2 regions of the Shewanella sp. SR43-8 genome follow, and region 1 is predicted to be linked to the other one. Evidence: predicted binding sites of a transcription regulator. Region 1 holds the regulator's gene; the other holds the start of a gene.
What was found. Region 1 encodes sigma-54, which starts transcription at its own class of promoters, with help from an activator protein. Its sites were predicted from a motif close to GTTGGCACGNNNNTNGNNT; they were not measured.

Region 1 (15,488 bases):
TACCCCTATGAAAATCAGTTGAACGCAGTCTACCAGCCACAAGCTATCGAGGTTTTAGAGCCTGTTGCAGTCGCGCCACGGCAACAAACTACAACTAGCATTCAATATGCTCAAGGTTTGAATCATTTACCCGAAAATGCCAAAGTGATTCAGCGTGACAATGGCACTGTTTATGAGTGGCAAGGGGTAGAATATTATTTTGATTGGAATACTCAAACCTATGAAGTAGCCAAAGCGGATACTCGATGATCATCAGTATAGAAACAAAATTCAGTCCTGTGGTCAGCCTTAGCTTGATACATAGCTGTATCAGCCGCACTGATAAGTTCACGACTGTTTAAACCATCATCAGGCAGTACACTAATACCAATACTCGCCCCAACTTGTAAAGTGTGCTCGCCGATCGTTATGGGTTGCTTAATACTGCTCAATAATTGGTTTATTTTGTTTTTGATATCGATAGGTTCGGTGATCATATCGAGCCAAATGATAAACTCATCGCCTCCCAATCTGCCGACAATATCAGTAGTACGCAGATTATTAACCAAACGATTAGCGATGGTCATGATCACTTCGTCACCAATGCTATGACCCAGAGAATCATTAATCTCTTTAAATTTATTAAGATCTATAAACAGTAATGCAGCTTGCTGTTCTCCGCGTAAATCACGTGCTATTGCGGCATCAATTTGCTTAATAAATGCGCGGCGATTATAAATCCCCGTGAGTTCGTCATGTTCGGCTAAAAAAATAAGCTTATCTTGCTGTTCAATTAATTTGCGGGTTTGAATATCAACTTCTTGTTTCAATTTTTCTTTTTTTATCGTGATTTGGGCTAATGATTGTTTCATTTCATTAAAATCATCAGCGAGTGCAGATAATTCATCGGTATCAAAAGAATTAATTTGACTGACGAGATCGCCTGCTGCGAGCGCTTCCATACCGATCTTGAGTGAGGCGAGCCCTTTCTTAAACCTAATTAGTGTCATAATAGACCAAGCTGTTACCATAATCGCTAACAGAAATAAGACCATTCCGACCATTAATAATAATGTTTGTTGTTTTTGACTCGCTTTTTTTATCGAGAATTGATGAAGCCGAAACATTTCTTCGGTCATTTCTTCAATAATCATGCTGTATTTCGCTTTGAATAATCGTTCAGCAGTCAGTGTTGATGCCACATTAACTTGTTTGCTGTGGAAGTCATGTTGAGTATTAATCAGTGATCTTATATTGGTATTTAATCTATTGATGTTGCTAATGATGAGTTTTTGCTGTGTCGCCCACTGAATATCTTCTGAGAGATCTTTGGCCAATTCGGCTTGGCGCAGATTAAGCTCTGAAAGCCCTCGATCATCGCTATACTCTTGGTAAAGCCATAGCTGACTGCGAAGACTATCAATGCTAACTTGCAATTTCATTGAGTAATTGAGTTGCCGGTATATTTGTTGTTGATAATGGTGAGCTTGTATCAGCGATAAGCCGACGATCAATGTCAGTAATGAGCAAAGTGCAGCGGTTAGTTTAAGACGCTTAGATAACATCATAACTTACCATCCTGCCTCTAAGCTCATGAAGGTTTCAAATAATTTTCGATCGAAAATCTGTCTAAAATCGACACTGTTTTCTTTATCGACCAGTTGATTATCAATAGCCCATTGGCTTTGAGTTTGGATGTTAGAAAATAGCGCATTGCTGAGTGATAATCTAAAAGTATAGTCATTCCATGAGTAACGGAGTTGCGATGGATCGATATTCAAAATACGACTAATATTTTGCTGAGCAAGTTCTGGGTTAGTATGGATATAGTCAGTTGCATCACTAATTGATTTAAGTATAGCCAACCTTTCGGTGGTGGATAACGTCGTCTCTTTAAGCTCAATTAAGTTAAAGGATAAGTGATATAGGCCGCGGCTATTAATGACGCTGGTATCTGAGGTTACTTGTTGTGTTAATAAATAACTTAATGGCTCCCAAGCTGAAATAATATCAACCTCATTATTTAATAATGCTGGAATAAGTTCATCTGACCGCAAATATACTCGGGTGATAGGCTGTGCCGTTTTATTGTACATGATCAGTAAACTATCAAAGAAAAACTCACTAGCGCTGTCTTTGACTATGCCTATTCTGGCGTGCTGCAGGTTATTCAGCCGATGATATTTTTGTGGCGTTAAACTGAGTAATTTAAGATCATTATCTGATTCCACAAAGCTAGTTAATACTGAAAAGTTGCTTTGTTTAAAGCTATTAAACATGACGACAGTTTCCGAGGCGGTAGCCATGTCGACTTGCTTATCATTAAGGGCGTTAAAGCATTTTACCCCGCTGTCGTATTTAACTAATTCAACGTTAACACCATTCGCTTCAAAGTAACCAAGTTGTTTGGCAATAAAAACAGGCGACGAAAGTGGCGTGCTAGAAACCGCAATTTTAATGGATGCTTTATATGTAGGTGAAATCTTAGTGGATTGATGTGTTCTCTGTTCGCAACTGATGATGCTGGTTATGATAAAGATAAAAAAACAAATGCTTAACACCTTGGCCATAGGGACACTTCAATAATGAGTTAATGATACTAAGTGTAGTGAATTTATAACTATTTGATTGGGAATGTGACAAAAAAAGCCGTTTTTTTATCGTATCAGTCGATAGTTTTACTTTTTTAGTTTTAACGATAAGTGACAATTAAGAGGTATGTTGTGAACGGGTAAGGGAATATTTTCTTTTTTTAATCTTTATTTTTTAATTCAATAAGTTATTACATCTAAATTCAAGATGAATTTATGGGGCAGACAACTCAGCTAAAATCAGCATATTTAGCCGATTCTATATCAAAGTGCTCATTTTCCGTTCGTAATAGGCTGCGGTATAAATCGCTAATCGAGTACACGTTATTGTAATGATATTAGTTTTTAAGTTAGCGTTTTATATGATTATGAAGTTATTTTAAGCTTGTTTGGCTAAGTCTGGGTCATCCTATATGAAAAGGCCCCATTGCATCCTTTGCTTTGGGGCCTTTGTTTGCATTGTCTGTTATTGTTTTTATGTTTGCTGTTGTAAAACCAACCCTGAGTTGGAGATTATTATTCTTTTGAGCTTGTCAGCCACAGGGTGGAATAAAAATGACGTTATTGGATAATAGAGTCTGGGGACCCAATAACGCCTTAACTGTAATGTTAGCCAATATCCTTAATGGCTAACGGTGAAACAATAAAGCGGCAAGGATGCAAGTATTTTGCGCTTATTATTAGAATGATTGTTGCTGTGATAACAACTTGCTGGGGGACGAGTTGTTATCATGGTCAAACATCCTTGCCAAAACGGTTTTGATCGTTAGCTCTGCTAATGGTTGCAGAAGCGCCGTCAATGGCGAAAGCTAAAAACCTGGATAAAAATGACGTTATTGGATAATAGAGTCTGGGGACCCAATAACGCCTTAACTGTAATGTTAGCCAATGTCCTTAACGGCTAACGGTGAAACAATAAAGCGGCAAGGATGCAAGTATTTTGCGCTTATTATTAGAATGATTGTTGCTGTGTTAACAACTTGCTGGGGGACGAGTTGTTAGCATGGTCAAACATCCTTGCCAAAACGGTTAACTGAATTTCAATTATTGTTTAAGATCGTTCCAACACTTTCTTAAACATGGATCCTTAGCTTGCTATAGCATGTAGTTGCTGATTTAACTGGGCAATCTTTTGTTGCAAATAGGCTATTTCTGATACGATTGCGCCCTTACTTTCTGTCTGGCGAACTTGGTTACTTCTGACCCACTGGTATACGGTTTTTGCCGATACACCATATTGTTTTGCTACGTCAGATAATAATCTTTGATTATTTTTGACTTCATTAATCACTTCTTTTTGTAAGTCCACTGGGTACTGTCTCGTATTTGACATATTCATGAAATAATCTCCTGCCAATTTACTTATGTTTACTAGAGCGAGTTTCCACTTCATCCCACTGGCTACAACCGAGATGTGCTAAGAAAAAAATGTTCTGGCGGCATTGTGAAATGATATTATTTACCATGACATTTATTGACTTAATGCTACGACTTCCGGTTATTTTATTCATTGCTATCTCCTACATCTACCAAGGACTACTTGTAAAATCACACTATCACTTAGTGGGTATGTGTTCTTATATGGAAAGCTTGTGCCAACTTTGATAAATATTTTTATCTTTTATTTATCAGTGTCTTATTTAAAACCTTTAACCTAGGTACTTTTTACCGACAGATTAGTTTGGTGCAATTGCACTAACTTGGTGAATAAGTTCTGCAGATGAATCGCTATCAAACTTATCGCTAGGTCGCAGTTTAGATGACAAATATGGCAGAAAAAGGTGACCTCAATGACAAAATAAAGATGGCGTTATATTGAATTTAATATTTACATGGATGATTTGAACATGATCAGAAGGGGGAGGTGAGTGCTGAGTTAACAGACTGACAATCTGTGGCTAGCGTGACCATTTGAGAGTCCGCCGCCCACAAAAGAGTCCTAAAGTAGACTGTTTTATAGACGGCATATTATTTAACCCAACTCGGGTTAAGAGATAAGAGCAATACTCTAGTGCATTAAATACAGCGTCGCTAAGCCTAAAAATGCAAATAGACCAACCACATCAGTGACTGTGGTTAATACCATTCCTCCAGCAAGAGCTGGGTCGATATTGAGCTTTTTGAGCATGATTGGAATAGTGGCACCAGCAAAGCCGGCAACTGTCATGTTAATTAGCATAGCACTGCCAATTAATCCGCCTAACGCAATGTCGTCTTTCCACAGCCACACAGCAAAAAAGACCAACACAGACCACATAATGCCGTTTAATAATCCAATGCCGAGTTCTTTGCCGATTAACCAACGTGAATTACTTTGGCCAATATGACCAAGTGCAATACCGCGGATCACCAGCGCTAAGGTTTGATTACCGGCAACGCCGCCCATGCTCGGCACAATGGTCATTAAAATTGCGATGGTAGCAAATTGCTCTAAGGTGCCTTCAAACATATTACTGACAGATGATGCTAGTAATGCGGCAAATAGATTGATGGTTAGCCATAGAGAGCGTCTTAGAGTACTTTTAAGCACTGGGCCGAAGGTATCTTCATCATCATCCATGCCTGCCATCCCCATCATGGAATGCTCGGCATCTTCACGGATCACATCGATAACGTCATCAATGGTTATTCGTCCAAGTAATTTTGCTTGGCTGTCTACGACTGGGGCAGATATCCAATCGAGTCGTTCAAATTTTTGCGCAACATCTTTATCAGACATCTCTACCGGAATACTTTCTAGCTCGGTGTCCATAATGCTGCGAACTGTGACGCTCGGATCGCATGTGAGTAAGTCGACTAATCTGACGCCACCTAAAACATGGTCATGGCGATCGACAACATATAATGTATCAGTGGTATCTGGTAAATTACCGCGTTGACGTAAATAGCGTAACACTACTTCGATATTAACATCGGGTCTTAGGGTAACCGTATCTGTGTTCATTATGCTGCCGGCAGTATCATCCGGGTAGCGCAGTGCTTGCTCTACTCTATCTCTGTCCTGGCTTCGCATCGACTTGAGTACTTTCTTATAAACCGCATCGGGCAAGCTGCGAAGAATATAAGCAAGATCATCGGTGTCCATTCCTATCGTGGCCTGGGCGAGTTTCTCTGGTGTCATGCTGCTGATGAGCGAATCTTTCAGTTCTTCACCTAATTCATCCAGGATCTCACCAGCATATTGTTGATCAATTAATTGCCATAAGACTTGTCGATTTTTTGGTGGTGATGATTCGAGAATGAGGGCGACATCGTTGGGTGACATTGCATGTAACATATTGCGAGCATGAACAAACAATCCACTGTCTAACGCTTGAGCGAGTTGATTGAGTCGTTGTTCTGTTATTTCATTATCTAGGTACTCTTTACCCATATATCAACTTCCTATTTGTCATACGAATATGATTCTGTATGTAATGATTTTGGGCAGTTTCAGTTTCTCTGTTTGGCATATTGATGCAAGAATTGTTATCTGCGGGCAAGAAATGAAATGCAGCAATAAAATCGTTGAGTGACTTGCGCCGAACGAAAGTCTGAACTGCTGATGTTGCTTTACACAAAAATTAACGTCCGATTACATCGGTGTTTGGTCAAGCGAGAACCGTGATTGAAATTGGCTACAACGCTAATCTCTCTTAAGAGAATGAATACTTAATCAGCTGGGGATCCGCCGCGCGTTTCAATATAAAGGCTAATATTATCGAGGAACTGATCGTTAACCTTCGAACAGCAATATCGTGGCAGTTTGGTTAGTATGACGACTTCATTTAAAGATGGAAATAAATAAGTGATGATGGCTTAACGATCAGTAATTAGTGAAAGTATCACTAAACAATTTAGCAAGACTCATCAAATTTAGCATTAATCAGATCACATACGGCATTTAATGCCACTTCAGCATCTGGGCCTTGGGCTGTTACTGTGATCATTTTACCTATGCCACTTTCAAGCATTAATAACCCAAGTACACTTGCTGCACTGGCGTTTTTATCGCCTTGAGTTAACGTGATACTGGCATCAAAATCACCCGCTAAAACAGCAAGTTTTGTTGCAGCTCGAGCATGTAACCCTAATTTATTTGAAATGGTTACTTGGCGTTCAAGTTTGATCATTGGCGCGATCCTATGCTCAGTTAGCTGTCAGTATCAGTTAAATTTAATTCTCTGTGGCGAGCATTAACTGTATGTTTACTGCCATGTCTAAACCTTTTTGCTAATTGATCGGCTATATATACCGAGCGATGCTGGCCACCGGTGCAACCAATGGCGATAGTCAGATAGCTGCGGTTATTACGTTCTAAATGCGGCATCCAGGTTTCAAATAAGTTTTCAATTTGCCAGATAAACTTATTCACTAGAGGTTGCCGACCTAAAAACTCTTGTACCGGTTCGTCTAAACCTGTGAGTGGTCGTAGTGCTATTTCCCAATGCGGATTAGGTAAAAAGCGCACATCAAACATAAAATCAGCTTCTGTTGGCATACCGTGTTTAAAGCCAAAAGACTCAAAGTTAATCACTAACTCTTTATCGACACTACCTAACAAGATTTGCCTGACTTGGTCGCTTAATTCGTAAATATTCAGGGCAGAGGTGTCAATATAATGATCAACAATTTTTGCGATAGGCTCAAGTAAACGGCCTTCTAATATGATCGCTTCTTGCAGTGAAATATGATTTTTAGATAACGGGTGTAATCGACGCGTTTCGCTATAGCGTTTGAGTAGCACTTTATCATTAGAATTCAAAAAGAAGCTAACAATTTCAGTGTCATGTTCAAGTAAGGCAAGTTGATCTTGAAGGACTTTACCTTGCTCGGCAATGTTGCGTACATCAACACTAATTGCCACTAGATCGTTATTACCTTTGAGCTGAGCCAGTAATATGCCAATCAGTGGTAAAGGCAAATTATCAACACAATAATACCCTAGATCTTCTAATACTCTTAGAGCAACAGATTTTCCTGAGCCTGAACGTCCCGATACTATGACAAGTTTCATGCAGTAATAACCCGATAAAGTTCTGTTGAGTCGTGAGTTTTACGAAGCTGTTTCAATATTTGCTTATCGCTTAATTTTTGAGCCACGCTTGATAGCGTGCTTAAATGCTGTTGGCACTGATCTGCAGGTACTAACAAAGCAAATAAAATATCCACGGGCTGTTTATCGATTGCATCAAAGGCAATGGCTTCTTCACATTTAATAAATATTGCGATCGGATGTTCTATGGTCGTTAATCTACCATGAGGTATCGCAATGCCATTTCCTATACCTGTGCTACCCATTTTCTCTCTCGCTAATAGGCTTTCAAAAACCTCTTGCGAAGATAGGGGTGGGTACTGGGCAGCGACTAAATTGCTGATGAGTTCCAGTACTTTTTTCTTACTGCCCGGTGTGGCACAGGTAGTGCATTCCGGCTGCAGAATGGTACAAAGTTCCATCGTTAGTGTTTTGTATACTTCTCTTTGTGTTTAATTACCTGACGGTCGAGTTTATCGATCAGGGCGTCTATTGCAGCATACATATCAGTGCTTTCTGACATGGCAAAAATCTCTGCACCATTAAGGTTGATTTTAGCTTCTGCTTTTTGTTGTAATTTTTCTACATTGAGCACAACGTGTACATTATTGATCTGATCGAAGTGTCGTTCAAGCTTTGAAAATTTACCTTGAACGTATTCACGTAAAGATTCGGTAATGTCGATATTTCTACCTGTCATATTGATAAGCATAAAAATCCTCCGTTGCCTTGTAGGTTATAAACTCTTACGTTGGTTTGAGGGCGGAATGAGCATCGCTTCGCGGTATTTTGCAATCGTACGACGCGCAACGTTGATCCCCTGATCTGCCAGCAGTTGGGCCATTTTGCTGTCACTTAATGGCTTTTGCTGGTTTTCTGCTGCAACCAGTTTTTTGATAAAAGCACGAATAGCGGTAGATGAGCATTCTCCGCCATCGTCGGTGCTGACATGGCTAGAGAAAAAGTACTTTAATTCAAATAGCCCACGTGGTGTGTGCATATATTTTTGAGTGGTAACCCGTGAAATAGTTGATTCATGCATTTCTACTGCTTCAGCAATATCATTGAGCACCATAGGTTTCATGGCTTCTTCACCATATTCAAAGAAACCTTGCTGAAATTGCACAATACAATTGGCGACTTTCAATAAGGTCTCATTGCGGCTTTCGATACTCTTGATGAACCATTTAGCTTCTTGTAAATGACCGCGAATAAATTGGCTATCGGCAGAGTTTTTACTGCTTCTAGCCATGGCTGCATATTGTTGATTAACGCCAATTTTAGGCATATTGTCTGGGTTTAACTCTACAACCCAACGGCCATTCTTCTTTAGTACGGTTACATCAGGAATAACATATTCGTCATCAATAGCGGTGACTAACAAGCCCGGGCGAGGGTTAAGTGACTGGATTAAGGTGATTGCGTCACGCAACTCGTTTTCTTTGAGCTTGGTTTTGCGCATCAATAATCTAAAATCGCGCCCAGCAATTAAATCTAAATAGTCTTTAATGAGCAGACGGGCATTGTCTATATGTGGGGTTGTGTCGGCATATTGGGCTAATTGAATGAATAAACATTCGCTTAAATCTCGTGCGGCAACACCTACGGGATCAAAGTGTTGAATACGTTTTAATACCGCTTCAACTTCATCTAGTTCAACACTTTCATCACCCATGGCTTCGAGAATATCTTCAGTGCTTTGGGTTAAATAGCCGCGTTCATCAATGGCATCAATAATCGCGGTAGCAATCGCTCGATCAGTGTCAGAAAATGGCGTGAGATTTTTTTGCCACTCTAAATGTTCATATAAGCCTTCAGTCGTTTCACCTTGGAATGGCATATCATCATCGCGCATGCTAGCGCTGCCTGAACCTGACATTGGAGAGGCGGTGTACACTTCATCCCATGTGGTATCCATAGCTAAATCGTCCATGGTTTCTTTGGTCATGGATTCTGCTGTGTCGACTGTTGAGGTGTCTTTTTCTATATTGACCACGCTGTTGTCACTAAAGTCGGTGTCCGATTGGTCGCGACTTTCTTTTACTGAGTCTTTTGCTTGAGAAAACTCATCTTCTATTTCAAGCAATGGGTTTGAGTCCAATGCTTGTTGGATTTCTTGCTGTAGCTCCAATGACGATAATTGCAGTAAGCGGATCGCTTGCTGCAATTGAGGGGTCATGGTTAAGTGTTGACCCATTTTGAGTTGGAGTGACGCTTTCATTTACCGCTTATCCCTAGATGATTTCCATAAAAATGACAATCTCGAAAACTGTAATCGATTGTCACATACATCAATGACATTTAACGCTATTTAGATATCGTTCAATGAAATGAGTTAGATAGACTAAAAGGCCAGTAAAGTAACTATAGCTTGAATTGTTCACCTAAGTACACAGCCCGAACTTGTTGATTACTCAATATCTCATCAGGTGTGCCTTCGGCAATTAAATTACCCTGGCTGACAATATAAGCGCGCTCACAGACGTCTAAGGTTTCACGTACGTTATGATCGGTAATTAATACCCCTAAGCCGCGGTTTTTAAGCTGTTGAATGATTTTTTTTATGTCGATGACAGAAATAGGGTCAACCCCCGCAAAAGGCTCATCGAGCAAAATAAATTTAGGATTAGCGGCCAGCGCGCGCGCTATCTCTACTCGACGACGTTCCCCACCAGACAACGACATGCCTTGGCTGTCGCGAATATGAGTGATATGGAATTCTTCTAATAAATGCTCTACCTGCTCAATCCGTTGGTCGCTAGTGAGTTCTTTGCGAGTCTGCAATACGGCCATAATATTGTCGTATACGGTCAGTTTGCGAAAAATACTGGCTTCTTGCGGCAAGTAACCAATCCCTTTGCGAGCTCTAAGATGCATTGGGTCGGCGGTTAAGTCGTCATCATCAATTAAGATCCGACCTTTATCGCTTTGCACTAAGCCGACAACCATATAAAACGTGGTTGTTTTACCTGCACCATTGGGGCCTAAAAGACCGACAATTTGGCCTGTTTTAACGGTTAAACTCACATCTTTAACAACCTGACGAGTTTTATAGCTTTTAGCTAAATTTTCAGCCGTTAGGGTTATTTGGGTCATGGTTTGATCTGCTTTTTAACAGGAATTTCAGGGAGATTTTGCTTTGGTGCAGTCTCGTCTTGGAAATTCTCAGGTTGAATAATAGTAATAACGCGATCTTTTCCTGTACCAGTACTTTCAGCAATTAGCTCTTGAGCGTTAATGTTGTACTTAATACGGTTACCGGTTACTTGGCTACCAGATTGATCCAGTTTGGCATTACCTGTCAATGTCAGTGTAGTGGTAGCAAGATCATAGCTTATTTCGTTGGCACTGGCGGTACCAATTTGACCGTCGTCTAACTCTTGTGAAAACGTTGCAGGGTTACCTATAGCGATGAGTTTTTTACTGGTGCTATTTTCGGGAGTAAACGCCCGTAACTCATCAGCATTAATGTTAATAGTGCCTTGGGTAACGGTAACAGGACCATTAAAAACAATTTGATTATTTTTAATGTCAGCAGACTGGCTTACTGAGGCAATTTTCAACTCTTGTTGAAGATCACCTTGTTTCGCTATGGTAGGTAAACTCAGCAGGCAAAATATGCTGCCAAATAACATAACATTGGCGTGAGTGTTGAGGCGATTAATGTGGCTCATATGTTCCTTCTACCTGGCTGAGTAGCGATAATTTTTGCGAATTCAAGTCAGCATGTAGACCTAAACCTTGAATAATAAACCCTTTACCTTTGATGTACACCATCTCTTGTGAGGTGCCTATCATAGTGGTTAAATCCACCGAAACAGCTTGGGTACTGAGTGACTGCAGGGGTTCTTCTATATTAATGGCATCAATAATAACATTATTTTCTAATATGACTTGGCTGGTATTTTTATTCAATTGGCCTCTATCTGCGCTTAATTGCCATTGCGCTTGGCCGTTTTCAGGGTAAATGAGGTAAACAGGTTTAGTAAAGTGAGTAATGTCACTTGAGGCGTAATGCTCCATGTGTTCGGCACTGACTCGACTAGCAATTAAACCGAGTTTATTAAATTCTGTGGTGCGTAGGTTATCCGCTACAAAGTCTGGACGTTCAATACCACGAACTTTCACAGCATCCATTTCACTGCGTTTTATTTGCGCTTGCCAGTAGAGGAAAAAAGCAAGTCCAAAAAAAGCCACAATACCTAGAGTGATTCTATTCATATACTCATACCATGAGCACTGGCAAATTTATCTTGGCTTAAAAGCAGTAAATCAGTGAGTTCTCGTAATGCGCCATGGCCACCATTAAGAGAGGTGGTCATATGGCAATGTTGCTTAACAAATGGGTGCCCGTCACCGACACACACGGCAAGACCAACTGCTTTCATAACCGGGAGATCTACCATATCATCGCCAATATAAGCGACTTCGTCTGCGCTGACATTATACAGTGATAGGAGTTGTTCAAATGGCTCAAACTTGTTATCAATACCTTGATAAATATGTTTAATACCTAATGCGGTCATGCGAGTTTCGACAATCTTTGATTTGCGGCCAGTAATGACGGCAACATGCATTCCGCTTGTTAGGATAGATCGAACACCATAACCATCACGAGTATGAAATGCTTTGAGTTCTTCGCCAGCATTGCTGAGATAAATTCGACCATCTGAAAATACCCCATCGACATCACAGATTAACAGTTTGATTTTTTGAGCGCGTTGCCAAATATGATTGCTGATAGGGCCGTAAAATCCTTGGTGGCTAGTGGTTGATTCTGACATGATTAAATGACTCCCGCTTTAACCATATCGAGCATGTTTAATGCCCCGATCGGTTGATGTTTTTCATTGACTACAATCAGTCCGTTGATACTTTTTTCATCCATAATTTGCAGTGCTTGTGCCGCTAGAATACCGCTAGGGCAGGTGACACAATTCTGGGTCATTACCTGAGCTATCGGAGTGGTGCGAAGGTTGACTTCGGCGTCGATAACTCGGCGCAAATCGCCATCAGTAAAAATACCAACCAGTGTTGTTTCGCTGTCGACAACAGCTGTCATACCAAGGCCTTTTTTGGATATTTCATACAGCGTTTCAGTAATACAAATATCATTATGCACTATGGGTAAATCATCGCCTTTATGCATAACATCATCGACTTTTAATAATAATTTTCGTCCCAGAGATCCACCAGGGTGTGACAAAGCAAAATCATCTCGAGTAAAGCCTTTGGCTTGCAATAAGGCAATGGCTAATGCATCACCCATTGCTAAAGTTGCTGTGGTACTCGAGGTTGGTGCCAACCCTAACGGGCATGCTTCTTCTTGTACTTCAATGCACAAATGGATTTTAGATAAACGCGCCATATTAGAGTCTGGTTTACCTGTTACTGCGATAACCGGTACGCCCATTCGCTGTATTACTGGCATTAATGTCAGTATTTCACTCGATTCACCTGAATTAGAAATGGCAAGCACAATATCGTTTTTAGCCAATGCGCCTAAATCACCATGACTTGCTTCACCTGGATGAACAAAAAATGCCGGTGTACCAGTGCTGGCAAAGGTCGCGGATATTTTATTACCAATATGCCCCGATTTCCCCATGCCCATAACAATCACTTTGCCTTTGCACTGCAAGATGAGCTCACATGCTTGACCAAACTCAACTGAGTCTACATATTGATATAAATTATCTAGGGCAGCCTTTTCAATATCAATGACTTTACGGCCCCACTGACGAAATTGAGTTTGATTTACCATACGGTTCTCTCTTTTAGCTGAATACTTTACCTTCATGCCCCAATCTAGTGAGATTGAAATACAATCACTTGGTACGCAATAAAGGTGATTAATAATAGTGTGCCATGCCAACGAGTCAGTTGTTGCTTAGCGCCACTGGATAATACTAAAACGGCTAATGCTGCACTGGTGCCTAATACCATGTAGAAGTCTCTGCCGCTGGCCGATGTATCGATTTCCCCGGGGGAAATTAACCCTGGCAATGCCAACACAGCAAGAATATTAAATAAGTTCGATCCAACGATATTACCAATGACAAGATCGTGTTCTTTTTTTAACACGCCAGCAATGCAGGCTGCTAATTCTGGTAGGCTTGTCCCTACAGCAATAATGGTTAAACCGATGACAAGATCGGACAAACCATAAAACTTTGCAATACCCACGGCACCATCGACCATCCAACCAGCTGATAGCGGGAGTAATATAATACCGACTGTAAGCCAAATGATAGCATGAAAGGTTGGTACATCTTTAGGGATCTCAGAGTCCATTTCAGTATCTAAGCTGTCGGTGGTTTTATCATGAGTTGCTTGCCAAATAAAATATCCCATTAACCCTAAAAGGGTTACAAGCAGCATGATACCTTCTACTCGTGTTAATACATTATCATGCAAGGTAAAGCCTGCAAATACAGTAGCTGCGAGCATAATAGGTATTTCACGTTTTAAGGTTTGTGATCCTACGCTAATCGCACCCAGTAATGCGGTTAATCCTAAAATTAAGGTAATGTTAGCTATGTTAGAACCTAGGACGTTACCAATCGCGGTGTCACGCATGCCATCCATTGAGGCTGTGGCAGCAACAAACATTTCAGGAGCAGAACTCCCCATCGCAACAATAGTGAGTCCAATTAACATGGGAGGTAAGCCTAAATTACGCGCAAATGCGGCAGCGCCATAAACAAATCTATCCGCACTCCAGACTAAAACTGCAAGGCCGACGACTAACATTAGGATATTAACTAGCATGTGATTCCGATAGTGGTAATTAATTGACGAGCATTTTCGCTGGATTTGTATCAAATTGAAAGCATTGCCCAGTAATTGTACTGACAATCATATGTGCTTATATGGATATAGTTGTCGCTTAATCGACAATTACAGTACAATTTGCGCTTAAACTTAATGCAAGGAAGGCTGTTATCTCCTCAACGCCAATGTCTGATATGAGTAAATCGAATAATAAACCTTTGGTCGAAGTTAACCATTTGGCCTTTAGTCATGGTTCGCGCGTTATCTATGAAGATATTTCTTTGTCGATCCCCAAAGGTAAAGTAACAGCAATCATGGGGCCTAGTGGTATTGGTAAAACGACCCTATTAAAATTAATTGGTGGGCAGCTAATTCCCGATAGCGGGCAAGTATTGTTCGATGGCCATGATATACATCAGCTTAAGCGTAAGGATCTTTTTCAACTGCGAAAGCGCATGAGCATGCTATTTCAAAGTGGTGCATTATTTACCGATCTTAACGTATTCGATAATGTGGCCTTTGCCTTGAGAGAACATTCTGGACTTCCAGAAGATGTTATCCGTTCAATTGTATTGATGAAGCTGCAAGCTGTCGGTCTTCGCGGCGCAGCATATATGATGCCAAACGAGTTATCTGGTGGCATGCAGCGAAGAGCCGCATTAGCTCGGGCGATTGCACTTGAACCTGAAATGGTGATGTATGATGAGCCATTTGCAGGACAAGACCCCATTTCCATGGGTATGTTAGTTAAACTTATTCGTGAGTTGTCGGACTCATTAAAACTCACTTCGGTGGTTGTGTCTCACGATGTTGATGAAGTATTGGGTATAGCAGATTATGTTTATGTGATTGCAGACAAAAAAGTCATTGCTCATGGTACACCAGAGCAATTACGTCAATCTGATAATCCACAACTAGTTCAGTTTATTCAAGGCGCGCCAGATGGCCCCGTGCCATTCCATTATCCTGCAGAGGATTATCAAGAGGAGCTACTTCGTGGGCGCAACTGATTATATTGCCGATATCGGCAAATATGCACTGCAAATAGTGTTGGGCTATGGCCGAGCGGGCATTATGTTATGGCGCGCGATTGTACGTGTGCCTAATTTTAAAAAAGGCATGCCACTTCT
Region 2 (15,488 bases), on a different contig from region 1:
AGTTCAACATCTGTGGTGATCAGCGTGTGGTGTGGATGATTAGCCAGTTTTTCGTCAGTGGTTTTCATATTGAATAAACACTGGGTTTTATCTTTGGAAAGTGCCAATAATTGATCGGCGTCTTGCTTTTCTAACGCAGCTTTCTCTGCTGAAATCAGCTGTTTTAGTTGAACTAACGTCTGATTTTGCGTATCAAGCAAAGTATGCAGTTCTGTGAGTAATTGCTTGTTTTGCGGATCGTTGGATTGTCCTGAGGATTGTACGTTTACTTGTGTCATAAGTTACTCTTGTTTTTTTAACTAACACTTCTCTGTGATGCAAATGCGCACCTATTATTCTAGTGTTGTTAAAGCAAATTAAAGAGTAACGTTTAACGGTTACTCTTTGTCAAATGATAGACTGCCTAGCTCTGCTTCAAAACTAGCAATATTAGCCGCAAGTTTTTCTGGGTCGACTTTATATCGTCCTTCAGAGATAGCGAGTTTAATTTCAGCGACCTTTTTTTGGTCTACTTCAGGCAATGATGCCATTTTAGTTTGCGCGCCCTGAAGCTGTTGAGCTTGAGAGGTAATGCTAACCGAATCAGTTTTAACTGGAGTCGCTGTTTTTTGCGCCACAGCTGCAGTATCAGATTTGGTATTAGACTGCGTTTCACGTGCAGTGCGCAGTTGTGTATTAGTAGCAGTGTTATGCTTAATGTCAATTGCCATGGGAGGCTCCAGCGTAATTATCAGGTTTTCCAAACAGGCTATCGGCAGTGCAGGAAAAAACTTTAACTCTATTTTACATTCTTACTTCAACTTCGCCAATGCCAATTACAACAGCATCAAATTGTTTGCTCGTATTACTATTTTTTACTCTGATAACGTCATTGAGATTACCGTCCCGTAAAGCTTCACCAAGGGTTTTAATTTCAATATTAGCGGTTTTAGCATAAATAGAAATCGTGTCTCCTTTGCAAACAAAACACAAGTTATTACTTAAGACTGGAGAGTCTTTCGCAACCCGACGTTTTACTCTTGAACCAATTAATGAGTTGATATCTGAAAAAAATTGGCCTTTTAGACTATATTGATCAATATACATAATGTGTAAATGTTGTTGGTCAATAATTTGGTCTGGTGACAGTATCTGGTTTGCCGCGACAACGGGGTATTGAATTTCAACTCGAACTGAGAGATACATTTGCCATGGGTAGTCATAGTCTGGACTATCACAGCTCAGTTTTACCATATTATTGCGACTAATCGCTCGTTCACTGGCAAGCTCAGCCGTTATTGGTGGATAGCACCGCGGAGGATTGACACGACCTTCAAGGTTTTGTGGGGTGATTTCGACCTTAGCTTTTGAGTCTGCTTCGATTTTTTTTTCTATCGTCTCTTTAGCTAAGTCATAAATGGTCGATAATGAGGGTGTTATTATCTCTTCGCTAGCAAATGCTGGCAAAAAAAATGTTATTGAACATAATAAACATAAAAAAAATACTTTCATAATGAAGATACTAGCTTGTTTTGCCAGAATACACCTATACTTTTAAAAACGGAAAATATGCGGGCTATCTCTGCATACACAATAAGCTAAAAAATATGTACCGATGACATAATAATTTCATTATGTCCCCGTCAAAAAAGTGTCAGCTCACCGTGTGTGAGTTAATTAATACAAATTAAAGCAAGTTGTATGCCCACTTTTTTAATTTAATGAATAGATAAGTATTCGCTGGGTTGTTGATGGTTTACACTCAAGGTTGATATGTCTTTAGCGATAAATGAGCTAGATGTAATGAGCTAACGTATTGTGTTGAACCTAGGTTTACTATAATTTCAATGAACAATTTTTATCCTTTTGGGTGACAGTTAACTACAAGGTCGTGTTATGTCGAGCATTTTAGATTCAGTCAATAAACGTACTCAGCTTGTCGGGCAAAACAGACTCGAGTTACTATTATTTAGGCTTAACGGCCGCCAACGGTTTGGGATTAACGTGTTCAAAGTGAAAGAGGTTTTACAATGCCCACCACTGACAACCTTACCGAAATTAAATCGTTATGTTAAAGGTGTTGCTCATATTCGTGGCGCAACGATTTCTGTTATCGATTTAAGTGCTGCAACGGGTGGTCGTCCACTGACATCAACTGAAAATTGCTTTATTATCATTTCCGAATACAACCGAAGCATTCAAGGCTTTTTAGTGAGTTCTGTTGAACGTATTATCAACATGAATTGGGAGGCAATTATGCCGCCTCCACAAGGTTCTGGTCGTTCTTCATATTTAACCGCAGTGACAGAGATAGAAGGCGAGTTGGTTGAGATTTTGGATGTTGAAAAAATTCTTGATGAAATTTCACCGGTTAAGACTTCGATCAGTCAAGAACTCAACGAAACTTTAACGATTGATAGAGAACAGCATTATCATATTATGGTTATTGATGATTCTGCAGTTGCACGTAAACAGATTATTCGTTCGTTAGAGTCTTTAAATCTGCAAATCGATACTGCCAAAGATGGTAGAGAAGCGTTAGAGATGTTGAAAAATATTGCCAAAGAAATGGATGATGTATCAGTGGAAATTCCGTTGATTATTTCTGATATTGAAATGCCTGAAATGGATGGCTACACTCTAACAGCAGAAATTCGTGATAATCCAAAGTTAAAGAATATAAAAGTCGTACTGCACACATCGTTAAGTGGTGTGTTTAACCAAGCGATGGTACAAAAAGTTGGGGCTAACGATTTTATTGCTAAGTTTAACCCCGATGAATTAGCCGCAGCGGTTAACAAACATTTGAGTTTATAATTGTTTAGAATTGAATAATATTGAACGTTCGGTCGGCTCATCGGCAAACATATTAGGAAGATAATGTGACAGATAAATCACTTGCTGAAGCAGAGTACAATCAATTTAGGCTGTTTTTAGAGCAGCATAGCGGTATTGTGTTAGGTGAGAACAAACAGTATTTAGTTCGTAGCCGTTTAGCGCCACTGATGGGAAAGCATAATTTGCCTTCTCTATCTGAGGTGGTTAAAAAGTCGATGAAACCGATAGAGCGTCAATTACGCGCCGAAGTGATAGATGCGATGACTACTAACGAAACCTTATGGTTTCGAGACCGTTATCCATTTGAGTTGCTGAGTAATTCTTTGTTGCCTGAATACAGCAAGTTGGGCCGACCATTAAAAATATGGTCTGCTGCTTGCTCATCTGGGCAAGAACCTTACTCTTTAGCTATGACAGTGTTGGAATATCAACAGCGTAAACCCGGTGCTTTGCCTGGGGGCGTGACAATTCAGGCAACAGATTTATCACCTTCTATGTTAGAGCGTTGTAAGAATGCTGAATATGATGGTTTAGCTCTGGCTCGTGGTTTGTCTGAAGAGCGTAAACGTCAGTTTTTTGATGCTTTACCGTCTGGCAATATGAAAGTGAAAGATAACGTAAAACGTTTAGTGAACTTCAGAGCACACAATCTACTTGAAAGTTATAGCTTATTAGGCAAGTTCGATATCATTTTTTGCCGTAATGTATTGATTTATTTTGCGCCAGAGGCAAAGGCTACCATTTTGCGGCAATTTGCTGCCGCACTTAATCCTAAAGGTATCTTATTCTTAGGTGCGTCAGAATCTCTTGCGGGGTTAACCGAAGAGTTTAATATGGTTCGCTGTAATCCCGGTATCTATTACCAGAAAAAAACCTAGCTAAAACAGTTGATTAGGTTCACCCCATGCCGACGATCGTCGGCATGTTAGTTTTTTTATTTTATTCTCCCATTATAAAAATTGTTGGCATAACCTTTGCTTTATATCTATCAGTTAGCTGATGGAGGCAATTTTATGGCGATTAATTTCGATAATGCATTAGGTGTTCACCAATATTCTTTGGGCGTACGAGCTCAAAGAGCTGAAGTGATTTCAAGTAACATCGCCAATGCCAATACTCCTCATTATAAAGCTCGAGATGTTAATTTTGCTTCTGCTATGCAAGCAGCAAGCTCACATCAGAAGGGTTTGAGCATGAGTCAAACCACAGAAAAACATTTCGATTTAACAGCGTTAAGTCAACAACATGTCCAATATCGTGTTCCAAATCAAGCCGATACAGGTGACGGTAATACTGTTGATACGCAGAAAGAACAATCAGCATTTATGCAAAATGCGCTCGAATATCAAATGTCATTAGGCTTCCTTGAAGGTAAGTTTAATGGCATGCGTAAAGCTTTGCGAGGTGATTAATCATGAGTTTATTTAATATTTTCAATGTGTCTGGATCAGGTATGTCTGCGCAGTCAGTGCGTTTGAATACCACTGCCAGTAATATTGCCAATGCGGATTCTGTATCAAGCAGTGTTGATAAAACTTATCGAGCACGTCATCCCATTTTTGAGGCTGAAATGCTTAAAGCTAATAGCCAGCAAAATAGTTCGCCGGGTGTTAACGTCAAAGGCATTGTTGAAAGTGATAAACCATTAATAAAAGAATACTCGCCAGATCATCCGATGGCTGATGGTGATGGTTTTATTTATAAACCGAATGTCAATGTGATGGAAGAAATGGCCGATATGATTTCTGCATCACGCTCTTATCAAATGAACGTTCAGGTGGCTGATGCAACTAAGTCTATGTTGCAACAGACGTTAAGGATGGGTAAATAGTATGATTATTCAAGGAGGTAACAATGAGCCTCGTTAATTCTTACAGTCAGTCTTTACCGCAACAATCCAGTAGCACATCAAATACAAGTGCTACCACGAAAAGTTCTGTACAGACAAATACAACCAGCACTACTACGGGGAACCCTTTCCTTGACGGAATTCGTTTACCCGAAGAAAGTGCGATCCCTGAATCAAAAGATCAGATGTTAAAGCAAGAAGATTTTTTTGCTTTACTCAGTCAACAGTTGTCTATGCAAGATCCTTTTAAACCGGTTGATAATGATCAAATGATTGCCCAAATGGCATCGTTTTCGACGGTTGATGGTATTTCAAATCTGAATGATGAGATCCTTAACCTCAATACGGTAATGAGTTCTAGCCAAGCGTTACAAGCATCAGGCTTAGTAGGTCGAAAAGTACTTATCCCTTCTGATACCGGGGCGATTTCTACTGAAAGCCCTGAGATTAAAGGTGTGATCAGTACGCCATCTGCAATTGAAACGATTACGGTGAAAATTGAAGATGAGTCGGGTCAGCTGATCAAGAGCTTTAATGTTGATGGCAGTGAAGGCGGCAATGTTGATGTGACATGGGATGGCTTAGGTAAGGATGGCCAACCCGTTAAAGCGGGTAATTACTCGATAAAAGCCAGTGGTAAAGTTGATGGAACGTCGGAAGATTTAGCGGTATCAACTTATGCACATGTGACAAGTGTGTCACTGGGCACTGCAGCGACTGGGGCCATTTTGAATTTGCGTGGAGTAGGCGGAATTAAGTTATCTGACGTACTCGCAGTATCTGAAACATAGTAAGGCCTGTATTGAATTATTGGCTTTATTGATAAATGAATTAATTGTGAGAGGTGAACTATGTCATTTAACATTGCACTGAGTGGTATTGCTGCCGCGCAAAAAGACTTAAATACAACCGCGAATAATATCGCAAACGTGAATACTATTGGTTTCAAAGAATCACGAGCCGAGTTTGCTGATGTGTACGCAAATTCTATTTTTTCGAACAGTAAAACTGCTGTCGGTGGTGGAGCAACCACCACTCAAGTGGCACAGCAATTTCATCAAGGTAGTTTGCAATTTACCAGTAATTCACTGGATATGGCGATCAGTGGCGGTGGTTTCTTTGTTACGTCGTCTGAGTTAGGGTCGCAAGATCAGTCATATACACGTGCAGGGGCATTTAAAGTTGACTCGGCCAACTATATGGTCGATTCAGCGGGTAACTTTTTACAAGGTTTCCCTGTTGATGAAGATGGTAACTCGACTTCTGTGAGTTTAACCACAACCCAACCGATTAAGATCCCAGACACTGCTGGTAGCCCTGTGCAAACCGGAAATGTTGGTTTGCAAATGAACCTTAATGTGGGGGAAACCGCATTAGACCCAGCTAATTTTAATCCAAACGATTCTGATACGTTTAATAATTCTACCTCGGTGACGATTTACGATTCATTAGGTGAATCGCACATTATGACCACTTATTTTATTAAACCGACCAATGGTTCATTTACAGGTGAAAGTAATTGGGTTGCCTTTTATGCAGTTGATGGCGATCCCGTTGATGTTGCGGCTGGCGCTGGTACTTATTCAACAGATACCAATGGTGATGGCACTGCTGATGCGACGGGTACAGCATCTGCTGCTAATCCCGATGGATTAGGTGGAGTCTGGTCAGGAGCTGTGCTTAAATTTAATTCTGTTGGTGCTTATACGGGCAGTGATCCGGCTAACATTACCACTGAAGCATTAGGTTCTGGCGGTGCAGGTGCTTTGGGCCCTGGAGCCGATGGCACGCAAACACTTACAATAAAATTTAATAATCCAACTCAGTATGCTTCTCCATTTGAAGTCACTGAATTGACTCAAGATGGTATTACCGTAGGGCGATTAACCAATGTTGGTATTGGGTCTGACGGTCTGATTACCGCCAGTTACAGTAATGGTTCAACTGTGCCGTTAGCGCGGGTGGCATTAGTACGTTTTGCTAATGAGCAAGGTCTTACTCAGGTGGGTAATACGTCTTGGAAAGCCAGTTTAGATTCAGGTGCAGCATTAGCTGGTGAGGCAAATAGTGGTACATTTGGTAGTATTCGCTCTTCTGCACTTGAACAGTCAAACGTTGATTTAACCACTGAGCTGGTCGATTTAATCTCAGCTCAGCGTAACTTCCAAGCTAACTCACGTACGCTTGAAGTTAACAATACCTTGAACCAAACGATATTACAGATCCGCTAAATGATCCTTAGGCTATATAGGTGTTGCCGTTTACGGCAACACCTTGCCTTCTCCACCTCGTTACTTGTCCCCGTTATTACACACCTCGCGTCGATAGAAGCTTTTTTGACACTCATGCGCTACCCATTAATTTTATTGATTAACTGATTCATACAGTTACATCTCAATCCTCTCACTTAAAAATCGTTGGCATGATGCTTGCTTGTTCTGTGTATATAGTGTTTTTGCAGAAAGTTTGACGGAGCAAAAAATGGACAAATTTCTTTATATTGCCATGAGCGGCGCAAAGCAAGGGATGAATGCCCTAGCAGTGAGTGCGAACAATCTTGCTAACGCGAATACTGATGGATTTAAAGCTGACATGGTCCAAGCCCGTTCAATGCAGGCATTTGGTGAAGGTTTGCCTACACGGGTATTTTCGATGATGGAAAGCCCAGGCAGTAACTTTAATGGCGGCCCCATTAAAACTACTGGTCGCGATCTTGATATTGCGGTTAAAGGAGATGGCTGGCTTGCTGTGCAGGCAGCTGATGGTTCCGAGGCATATACCCGCGCTGGTAGTCTAAAAATTGACAGTACCGGCTTGTTATTAAATAGCCGTGATCGTCCCGTTATGGGCGCTTCAGGTCCCATTGTGTTACCCATTCCAGTTGAAAAAATAGAGATTTCGGCCAACGGTATTATTTCTGTACGCCCTCAAGGGGCAACCGCAGAGGTAATAGAAGAGGTCGGAAGGATTAAGTTAGTTAATCCTGGTAACGAAAACCTTATGCGCGGTGAAGATGGTTTATTTCGTCTTATTGCCGGTGGCAATGCGCCAAACGACCCAGGCGTTCAAGTTGAAAGTGGTGCGGTCGAAGGCAGTAATGTTAATTCTGTGCATGAAATGGTCGCCATGATTGATATTCAACGTCAATACGAAATGCAAGTCAAAATGATGAAGAACGCTGAAGAGATTGATCGAGCGTCCACTTCTTTGATGAGAATTAGTTAGGAGTAATTATTATGCATCCAGCGTTATGGATAAGTAAAACCGGTGTCGACGCCCAACAAACCAATATTGCGGTTATTTCAAATAACGTGGCTAACGCCAGTACCGTTGGATTTAAGAAAAGTCGTGCAGTATTTGAAGACCTTCTTTATCAAACGGTTAACCAAGCTGGTGGCATTAGCTCAGACAATAGCAAGTTACCTAATGGTTTAAACATTGGTGCGGGTACTAAAGTGGTTGCCACGCAAAAAATGTTTACCCAAGGCAACATGCTGACCACAGATAACTCATTAGATTTAATGATTGAAGGTTCGGGCTTTTTTGAGGTGCAAATGCCAGATGGTACAGCAGCCTACACCCGTAACGGCCAGTTCAGCTTAGATGATACCGGCCAAATCGTCACACCAGGTTCTGGTTATGTGGTTCAACCGCCTATCACTATTCCAGAAAACTCCACCAGTATTACGGTGTCGGCCTCGGGTGAAGTGTCAGTGCAAACCCCAGGTACAGCTGCCAGTCAGATTATTGGCCAGTTAACCATGACCGATTTTATTAACCCTGCTGGTTTAGATCCATTAGGGCAAAACTTATACACCGAAACAGGTGCGAGTGGCACGCCTATTCAAGGTACTGCATCACAAGACGGTTTAGGTTCTATCCGCCAAGGCGCATTGGAAACCTCTAACGTTAATGTGACAGAAGAATTGGTTAACCTTATTCAAGGTCAACGTATTTACGAGATGAACTCCAAAGTTATCTCGGCGGTTGATCAGATGCTGTCTTATATTAATCAGAATCTCTAAGGAGCTAACATGATTAAATACATTGCGTTAGCGTCAGTATTGTTATTGGCTGGGTGCAGTTCTACGCCCAAGAAACCGATTGCTGATGATCCATTTTATGCGCCGGTATACCCAGATACTGTACCAACGCAAGTGGTGCCAACGGGATCTATTTATCTTGATAGCCAGGCATCAAGCTTGTATTCCGATATTCGTGCGCATCGGGTCGGTGACATCATCACTGTGACCTTAAAAGAATCAACCCAAGCGAAAAAAAGTGCCTATAACCAAATCAAAAAAGGCACCGACTTAACCGTCGAGCCTATTTATGCTGGTGGCAAAAATGTGTCTATAAGTGGTATCCCGCTCGATCTTGGTTATAACGACAGCATGAATACCAAGCGAGAATCAGATGCCGATCAATCAAACAGTTTAGATGGCAGTATTTCAGCCAACATCATTCAAGTACTTAGCAACGGCAATTTAGTTATCCGTGGTGAAAAATGGATTTCGATCAATAACGGTGATGAGTTTATTCGCGTCACTGGCATGATCCGCAGTGAAGACATTAACCCAGATAATACAATTGATTCTACACGAGTGGCTAACGCTCGTTTTCAGTATAGCGGTACCGGTACGTTTGCTGACTCCCAAAAAGTCGGTTGGCTGAGTTCATTCTTTATGAGTGACTGGTGGCCTTTCTAAGGAGTAATGCATGAAAACTAAATTGATCGTGTCGCTTGTTGCGTCGATATTAATGCTCAGCGCTTCTGCAAATGCAGAGCGGATTAAAGATATCGCCAGTATTCAGGGAGTACGAAGTAACCAACTAGTGGGTTATGGCTTAGTTGTTGGTTTGCCTGGTACCGGGGAGAAAACCCGATATACCGAACAAACATTTAGAACCATGCTAAAAAACTTTGGCATTAATTTACCTGAATCAGTTCGTCCAAATTCAAAGAACGTAGCCGTTGTTGCTGTACACGCTGAAATGCCAGCCTTTATCAAGCCGGGTCAAAATCTTGACATTACCGTGTCTAGTTTAGGCGAGGCAAAAAGTTTACGTGGTGGCACCTTATTGCAAACCTTCTTAAAAGGGGTTGACGGCAATGTGTATGCCATTGCTCAGGGCAGCTTAATTGTGAGTGGCTTTAGTGCCGAAGGGCTTGATGGCTCTATGGTGATTCAAAATACGCCAACGGTTGGTCGTATTCCAAGTGGCGCCATTGTTGAACGCAGTGTGATCAGTCCGTTTGCTAGTGGTGATTACCTGACATTTAATTTACGTCGCTCAGATTTTTCTACCGCCAAACGTACTGCCGATGCGATTAACGATTTACTTGGCCCAGACATGGCAAAAGCTATTGATGCTACTTCTATTCAAGTCAGTGCACCGCGCGACGCATCACAGCGGGTATCGTTTTTATCGACATTAGAAAACATTGAGGTTATTCCGGCTGAAGAGTCAGCCAAAGTCATTGTTAACTCACGTACTGGCACCATTGTGGTTGGTCAAAATGTCAAGTTACTGCCTGCGGCTGTGACCCACGGTGGATTAACCGTGACTATTGCCGAAGCTACGCAAGTATCACAACCCAACCCCTTAGCGGGTGGTAATACGGTTGTTACCACCAACAGTACGATTGATGTGTCAGAAAAAGATCGTCGTATGTTCATGTTTAATCCAGGCACCACTCTTGATGAGCTTGTCAGAGCCGTGAATCTAGTGGGCGCAGCACCATCAGATGTTCTTGCCATACTTGAAGCGTTAAAAATGGCAGGCGCTTTGCATGGTGAACTTATCATCATCTAAATATTGTCGGAATGACTATGGAAAAGTTGTCAGCTTCATCGAACTTTCTGGATCTAGGAGGACTAGATTCACTTCGTGTCCAAGCCCAGAAAGACGAGAAGGGGGCACTTAAAGAAGCGGCTAAGCAATTTGAAGGGATCTTTATTCAAATGCTCATGAAAAGCATGCGAGATGCCAATGCCGCGTTTAAGTCAGACAATCCAATGAACAGTGAAACAACAGCATTTTTTGAACAAATGCGTGATCAACAAATGTCTGTCGATTTATCCAATAAAGGCATGCTAGGGCTGGCTGAAATGATGGTGCAGCAATTAGACCCAGAAAATAGCCCTATTACTCCGGCATCAGTATTACGCGGTAATAGCGACTACAAAGTAAACCCGAGCATGTTTGTTGCGCCAGCAACAGAGTTAGATAAAGACACTTTAGATGCTATAGCACCAAAAGATCAAATAGCGGCATCGCATTCAGTTATTGATCATGCGCAGTCTATGCAACCTATGACGGCCAAGCTTTCTCGGGTGTTATCTGGTGATCAATTAGACAGTGTGTTACGCGGCGAGCAATTAACCAGCCAAGCGTTACAAACGGGCAAAAGTTTGCCGCCGGTTGATACCCCTATGGCAAAAAGCAAAGGTATTGCGGTAAGTCAATTTACCAGTCCAGAACATTTTATTTCGGTGTTGTATCCCCACGCTGAAAAAGCGGCTAAATCCCTGGGTACCTCAGCTGAAGTGTTAATCGCTCAATCAGCACTCGAAACCGGCTGGGGCCAAAAAGTGGTACGTCGTAATGACGGCACTATGAGTAATAACTTATTTAATATCAAAGCTGATAAACGTTGGCAGGGTGACAAAACCTCTGTCAATACATTGGAATTTGAAAAGGGCATAGCGGTGCAACAAAAAGCGGATTTCAGAATGTATGACAACCTTGAACAGAGCTTTAACGATTTTGTGTCGTTTATTAGCCAAGGTGATCGTTATCAAGATGCGCGTAAAGTTGCCGCAGAGCCGACTCAGTTTATTAAAGCACTGCAAAAAGCAGGCTATGCCACCGACCCTCAATATGCCAATAAAGTTATCAATGTGATGAAGTCGGTAAAAGAAGGCCTTAAATCTGTATTACCTGTGGAGACTAAATAATGTCGATTGACTTACTCAATATCGCTCGCACAGGCGTTCAAGCATCTCAAGCGCAATTAGGTGTCACCAGTAATAACATCGCCAATGCAAATACTGCTGGTTACAACAGGCAAGTTGCTACCCAGTCATCATTAGAATCACAACGCTTAGGCAATAATTTTTATGGCACCGGCACTTATGTGTCCGATGTTAAGCGTGTTTATAACGAATTTGCCGCGCGTGAGTTACGCATAGGTCAAACCAGCATGAGTGCGGCTGAAACCTCTTATAGTAAGTTGAGTGAGTTAGACCAGATTTATTCTCAAATTGGTAAAATGGTACCAGCAAATTTGAACAATTTTTTTGCTAGCATCAATAATGTAGCCGATTTACCGACCGATTTAGGTATTCGTGGCAGTAGTCTCAGCTCTGCAGAGCAGTTAGCCGCTGGTCTAAATCAAATGCAGTCGCAACTCGATGGTCAGGTAAAGCAAACCAATAGCCAAATTGAATCCGTTACCACTCGTATAAATGAGATAAGCAAAGAATTAGGCAGCATCAATTTAGAATTGATGAAATCTCAAGGCGATGACAGCCAAGTGCTAGACAAGCAAGACGCACTCATTTTAGAGCTCAGCCAGTATGCTCAGGTGAATGTTATTCCATTAGATACTGGTGCCAAATCAATTATGCTGGGCGGTTCAGTGATGTTGGTGTCAGGTGAAGTGTCGATGTCAATTGGCATGAGCCCAGGCGATCCATATCCAAATGAACCGCGCATTAATGCTTCTATTGGCGATAAAACCCTTAACATTGATCCGTCTAAATTGGGCGGTCAACTTGGCGCATTATTTTCATTTAGAGATGACACTTTATTACCGGCTAGCACTGAGCTTGGCCAATTAGCCTTAGGTATTGCAGACACCTTTAACGAAATGCAATCCAAAGGTTTTGACTTAAACGGTAACGTCGGTAGCGATATCTTTCGTGATATTAACGATCCATTAATGGCTTCAGGCCGTGCAGCAAGTAATTCTACCAATACTGGTACAGCAGCAATGTCGGTCAATATTGATGATGTGGGGGCATTATCAGGTGGCAGCTACGAGTTGAGCTATACCATCGCAGATGGTTACCAATTAAAAGATACTAAAACTGGAGAGCAAACCACATTAACAGTATCGGGTAGTCAACTTACCGGTGGTGCAGGTTTTAGCATTAATATTGCCAGTGGTGCCGTAGCGGATGGTGATAAATTTGAAATCCGTCCAACAGCAGGCGCAGCCTCTGGTTTAAAAGTGGTGATGACCGATCCCGAAGGCATTGCTGCTGCTGGGCCTAGTTTAAGTGCCGACGTTGCCAATTCTGGTAATACTTCTATCAGTTTAAATAACATGAACTCCAGCGCTGCGGGTTTCCAGGGTGTTGGATCGTCGATTACTTTTCAACTCAATACAGCAGCCAATACTTACGAAGCATTTGACAGTGCTGGTGTGTCGTTAGGAGTAGGTGCTTACACTGGCAATAACATTAACGCTTTTGGCATGGACTTTAATATTACCACTTCAGGTACTGCGACTGGCGAACGTTTCACGTTTGATTTGTCATTTGCAGAAGGCGACAACAGTAATGCAGTTGAAATGGCTAAATTGTCTGATGCTAAATTGATGAATAACGGCACTGGTACCTTAAACAGCGTATTTGAAAATACTAAATTGGATATTGGTAGCCAAACTAAGTCTGCTGAAGTGCGAGTGGGCTCGGCAACGGCAATATATCAACAAGCCAGTAACCGTGTGCAAAGTGAATCTGGTGTCAACCTTGATGAAGAAGCAGCAAATTTATTGCGTTTTCAACAGTCTTACCAAGCCTCCGCCAGAATAATGACAACTGCACAAACCATTTTCGACACTCTATTAAGCTCGGTTCGCTAGGAGATACATTATGAGAATTTCTACCGGACAAATGTTCCAGCAAAGTACTAAGAGTATTTTAGATAAGCAATCAGCAACAAATACTATTTTAGCGCAGATTACGAGTGGTAAAAAAGTCAATACAGCAGGTGACGATCCTGTTGCAGCCATTGGTATTGATAACTTAAAGCAAAAAAATGCCTTGGTGGATCAATATTCAAAGAATGTTGATTATGCAACTAATCACCTGTCTATCAGTGAAAGTAAAATTGGTAGTGCGGAGACGTTAATTTCATCTATGCGTGAACAATTATTACGAGGTGCAAACGGCAGCCTTAGTCCCGTTGAGCGGCAAATGGTTGCCGATGAAATGAGAGCGAGCCTCGAGGAGCTAGTCTCAATCGCTAATAGTCAGGATGAATCTGGTAACTACATGTTTGCAGGAAACAAAACCAATTCACAACCTTTTGCTTTTGACATCAATAATGAAATTGTTTACAGCGGTGATTCTGGTGTCAGAAAAAGTGTTGTGGCATCTGGCGTTGCGATACCGACAAATATTCCCGGTGATTTAGCCTTTATGAATTCGGTTAACCCTATTGGGGACTATGGTGTCAATTATTTGTCTCCTCAGCAAGGTGACTCTGCTGTTTCAAGTGCCAAAATAACGAATCAAGCAACGCATGTTTCTGATACATATACATTTAATTTCACTCCCAATGGCACTGGGGTTGATCTCCAAGTATTAAATTCAGGGGGCGGTACAGTTACTACCGTAACTAATTTTGATGCTACCAATCCTGTTTCTTTCAATGATATAGAGGTGAAATTAAACGGAACTCCAGCAGCGGGCGACTCTTTTACCATGGAACCAATGGAAACTGTCAGTATCTTTGATTCATTTAGCAAAGCATTAGCATTGTTAGAAACTCCTGAGTCGACAAATAGTCCTCAAGGGAAGTCGAAGTTGGCACAACTATTGAATGATATTGATAGTGGTCAAAATCAAGTCAGTACGGCAAGAGGGATCGCTGGTAATAATTTGAAAGGTTTAGAGAGTATTTCTACAAATCATTCAGAAGAGAAAATTATTAATAGCAGCACGTTGTCTATTCTTGAAGATTTAGATTATGCCGAGGCTATGACCGAGTTTGAAAAACAACAGCTTGCACTTAATGCGGTATCGAGTGTGTTTAGTAAAGTGGGTTCGCTTTCATTGTTTGATTACATCTAACAATAAGCAATCACGTTAAATTGTAAAATTTAGCCAAGCTCCACAGTCTTGGCAACAAAACTAGGAATGAGGAATTATTTATGGCTATTACAGTTAATACCAACGTTACTTCTATGAAAGCACAGAAGAATTTAAATACATCAAGCCAAGCACTGTCTACTTCGATGGAACGTTTATCGAGTGGTTTGCGCATTAACAGCGCTAAAGACGATGCTGCAGGTTTAGCTATTTCTAATCGTTTAAACTCCCAGGTTGGTGGTTTAGAAGTAGGTATGCGTAATGCTAACGATGCAATTTCAATTGCACAGATTGCCGAAGGCGCAATGCAAGAGCAGACTAATATGCTACAACGTATGCGAGATTTAACTATTCAGAGTACCAATGGTGCAAATAGTACTGCTGACTTGAAATCCATTGCCGCAGAAATAAACCAACTTGTCACGGAAATTGATAAAGTTGCAACTACAACGGCTTTTGGTACTACGAAACTATTAAGCGGTGGTTTTGCCGCGGGCAGGACATTCCAAGTAGGGGCTCAAGCGGGGGAGAATATTTCTGTTTCAGTTGCGAATACTACAGCAGCAACCTTACTAATTACAGGTATGTCAGTTGGTGAAACACTTGCAACCGGCGCAGCGGCAGGCTCAACGGCACGTTCGACTGCTTTAGGTAAAATTGATGCTGCAATAAAGACGATCGATACTAATCGAGGTAAGTTAGGTGCGATACAGAAT

Region 2: flgA (flagellar basal body P-ring formation chaperone FlgA) is a predicted target of sigma-54. The motif match lies at 1,670-1,688, and genes of this name have one in related genera.

Annotation. Positions count from the first base shown of each region.
Region 1 covers NZ_JACJDX010000003.1:203,747-219,234, reverse strand. The annotation lists gene H5114_RS05200 (hypothetical protein) at 1-249, shown strand, start outside; gene H5114_RS05195 (diguanylate cyclase domain-containing protein) at 219-1,547, opposite strand; gene H5114_RS05190 (ABC transporter substrate-binding protein) at 1,551-2,549, opposite strand; gene H5114_RS05185 (transposase) at 3,658-3,909, opposite strand; gene mgtE (magnesium transporter) at 4,579-5,943, opposite strand; gene H5114_RS05175 (HPr family phosphocarrier protein) at 6,407-6,682, opposite strand; gene rapZ (RNase adapter RapZ) at 6,703-7,566, opposite strand; gene ptsN (PTS IIA-like nitrogen regulatory protein PtsN) at 7,563-8,006, opposite strand; gene hpf (ribosome hibernation promoting factor) at 8,009-8,296, opposite strand; gene H5114_RS05155 (RNA polymerase factor sigma-54) at 8,321-9,805, opposite strand; gene lptB (LPS export ABC transporter ATP-binding protein) at 9,949-10,680, opposite strand; gene lptA (lipopolysaccharide transport periplasmic protein LptA) at 10,677-11,258, opposite strand; gene lptC (LPS export ABC transporter periplasmic protein LptC) at 11,245-11,805, opposite strand; gene kdsC (3-deoxy-manno-octulosonate-8-phosphatase KdsC) at 11,802-12,368, opposite strand; gene H5114_RS05130 (KpsF/GutQ family sugar-phosphate isomerase) at 12,371-13,348, opposite strand; gene H5114_RS05125 (calcium/sodium antiporter) at 13,393-14,355, opposite strand; gene H5114_RS05120 (ATP-binding cassette domain-containing protein) at 14,544-15,368, shown strand; gene mlaE (lipid asymmetry maintenance ABC transporter permease subunit MlaE) at 15,355-15,488, shown strand, end outside.
Region 2 covers NZ_JACJDX010000001.1:200,531-216,018, reverse strand. The annotation lists gene H5114_RS00895 (flagella synthesis protein FlgN) at 1-278, opposite strand, end outside; gene flgM (flagellar biosynthesis anti-sigma factor FlgM) at 378-710, opposite strand; gene flgA (flagellar basal body P-ring formation chaperone FlgA) at 784-1,491, opposite strand; gene H5114_RS00880 (chemotaxis protein CheV) at 1,876-2,796, shown strand; gene H5114_RS00875 (protein-glutamate O-methyltransferase CheR) at 2,862-3,695, shown strand; gene flgB (flagellar basal body rod protein FlgB) at 3,831-4,229, shown strand; gene flgC (flagellar basal body rod protein FlgC) at 4,232-4,648, shown strand; gene flgD (flagellar hook assembly protein FlgD) at 4,672-5,457, shown strand; gene flgE (flagellar hook protein FlgE) at 5,518-6,897, shown strand; gene flgF (flagellar basal-body rod protein FlgF) at 7,148-7,891, shown strand; gene flgG (flagellar basal-body rod protein FlgG) at 7,903-8,691, shown strand; gene flgH (flagellar basal body L-ring protein FlgH) at 8,701-9,375, shown strand; gene H5114_RS00835 (flagellar basal body P-ring protein FlgI) at 9,386-10,483, shown strand; gene flgJ (flagellar assembly peptidoglycan hydrolase FlgJ) at 10,501-11,628, shown strand; gene flgK (flagellar hook-associated protein FlgK) at 11,628-13,541, shown strand; gene flgL (flagellar hook-associated protein FlgL) at 13,552-14,754, shown strand; gene H5114_RS00815 (flagellin) at 14,835-15,488, shown strand, end outside.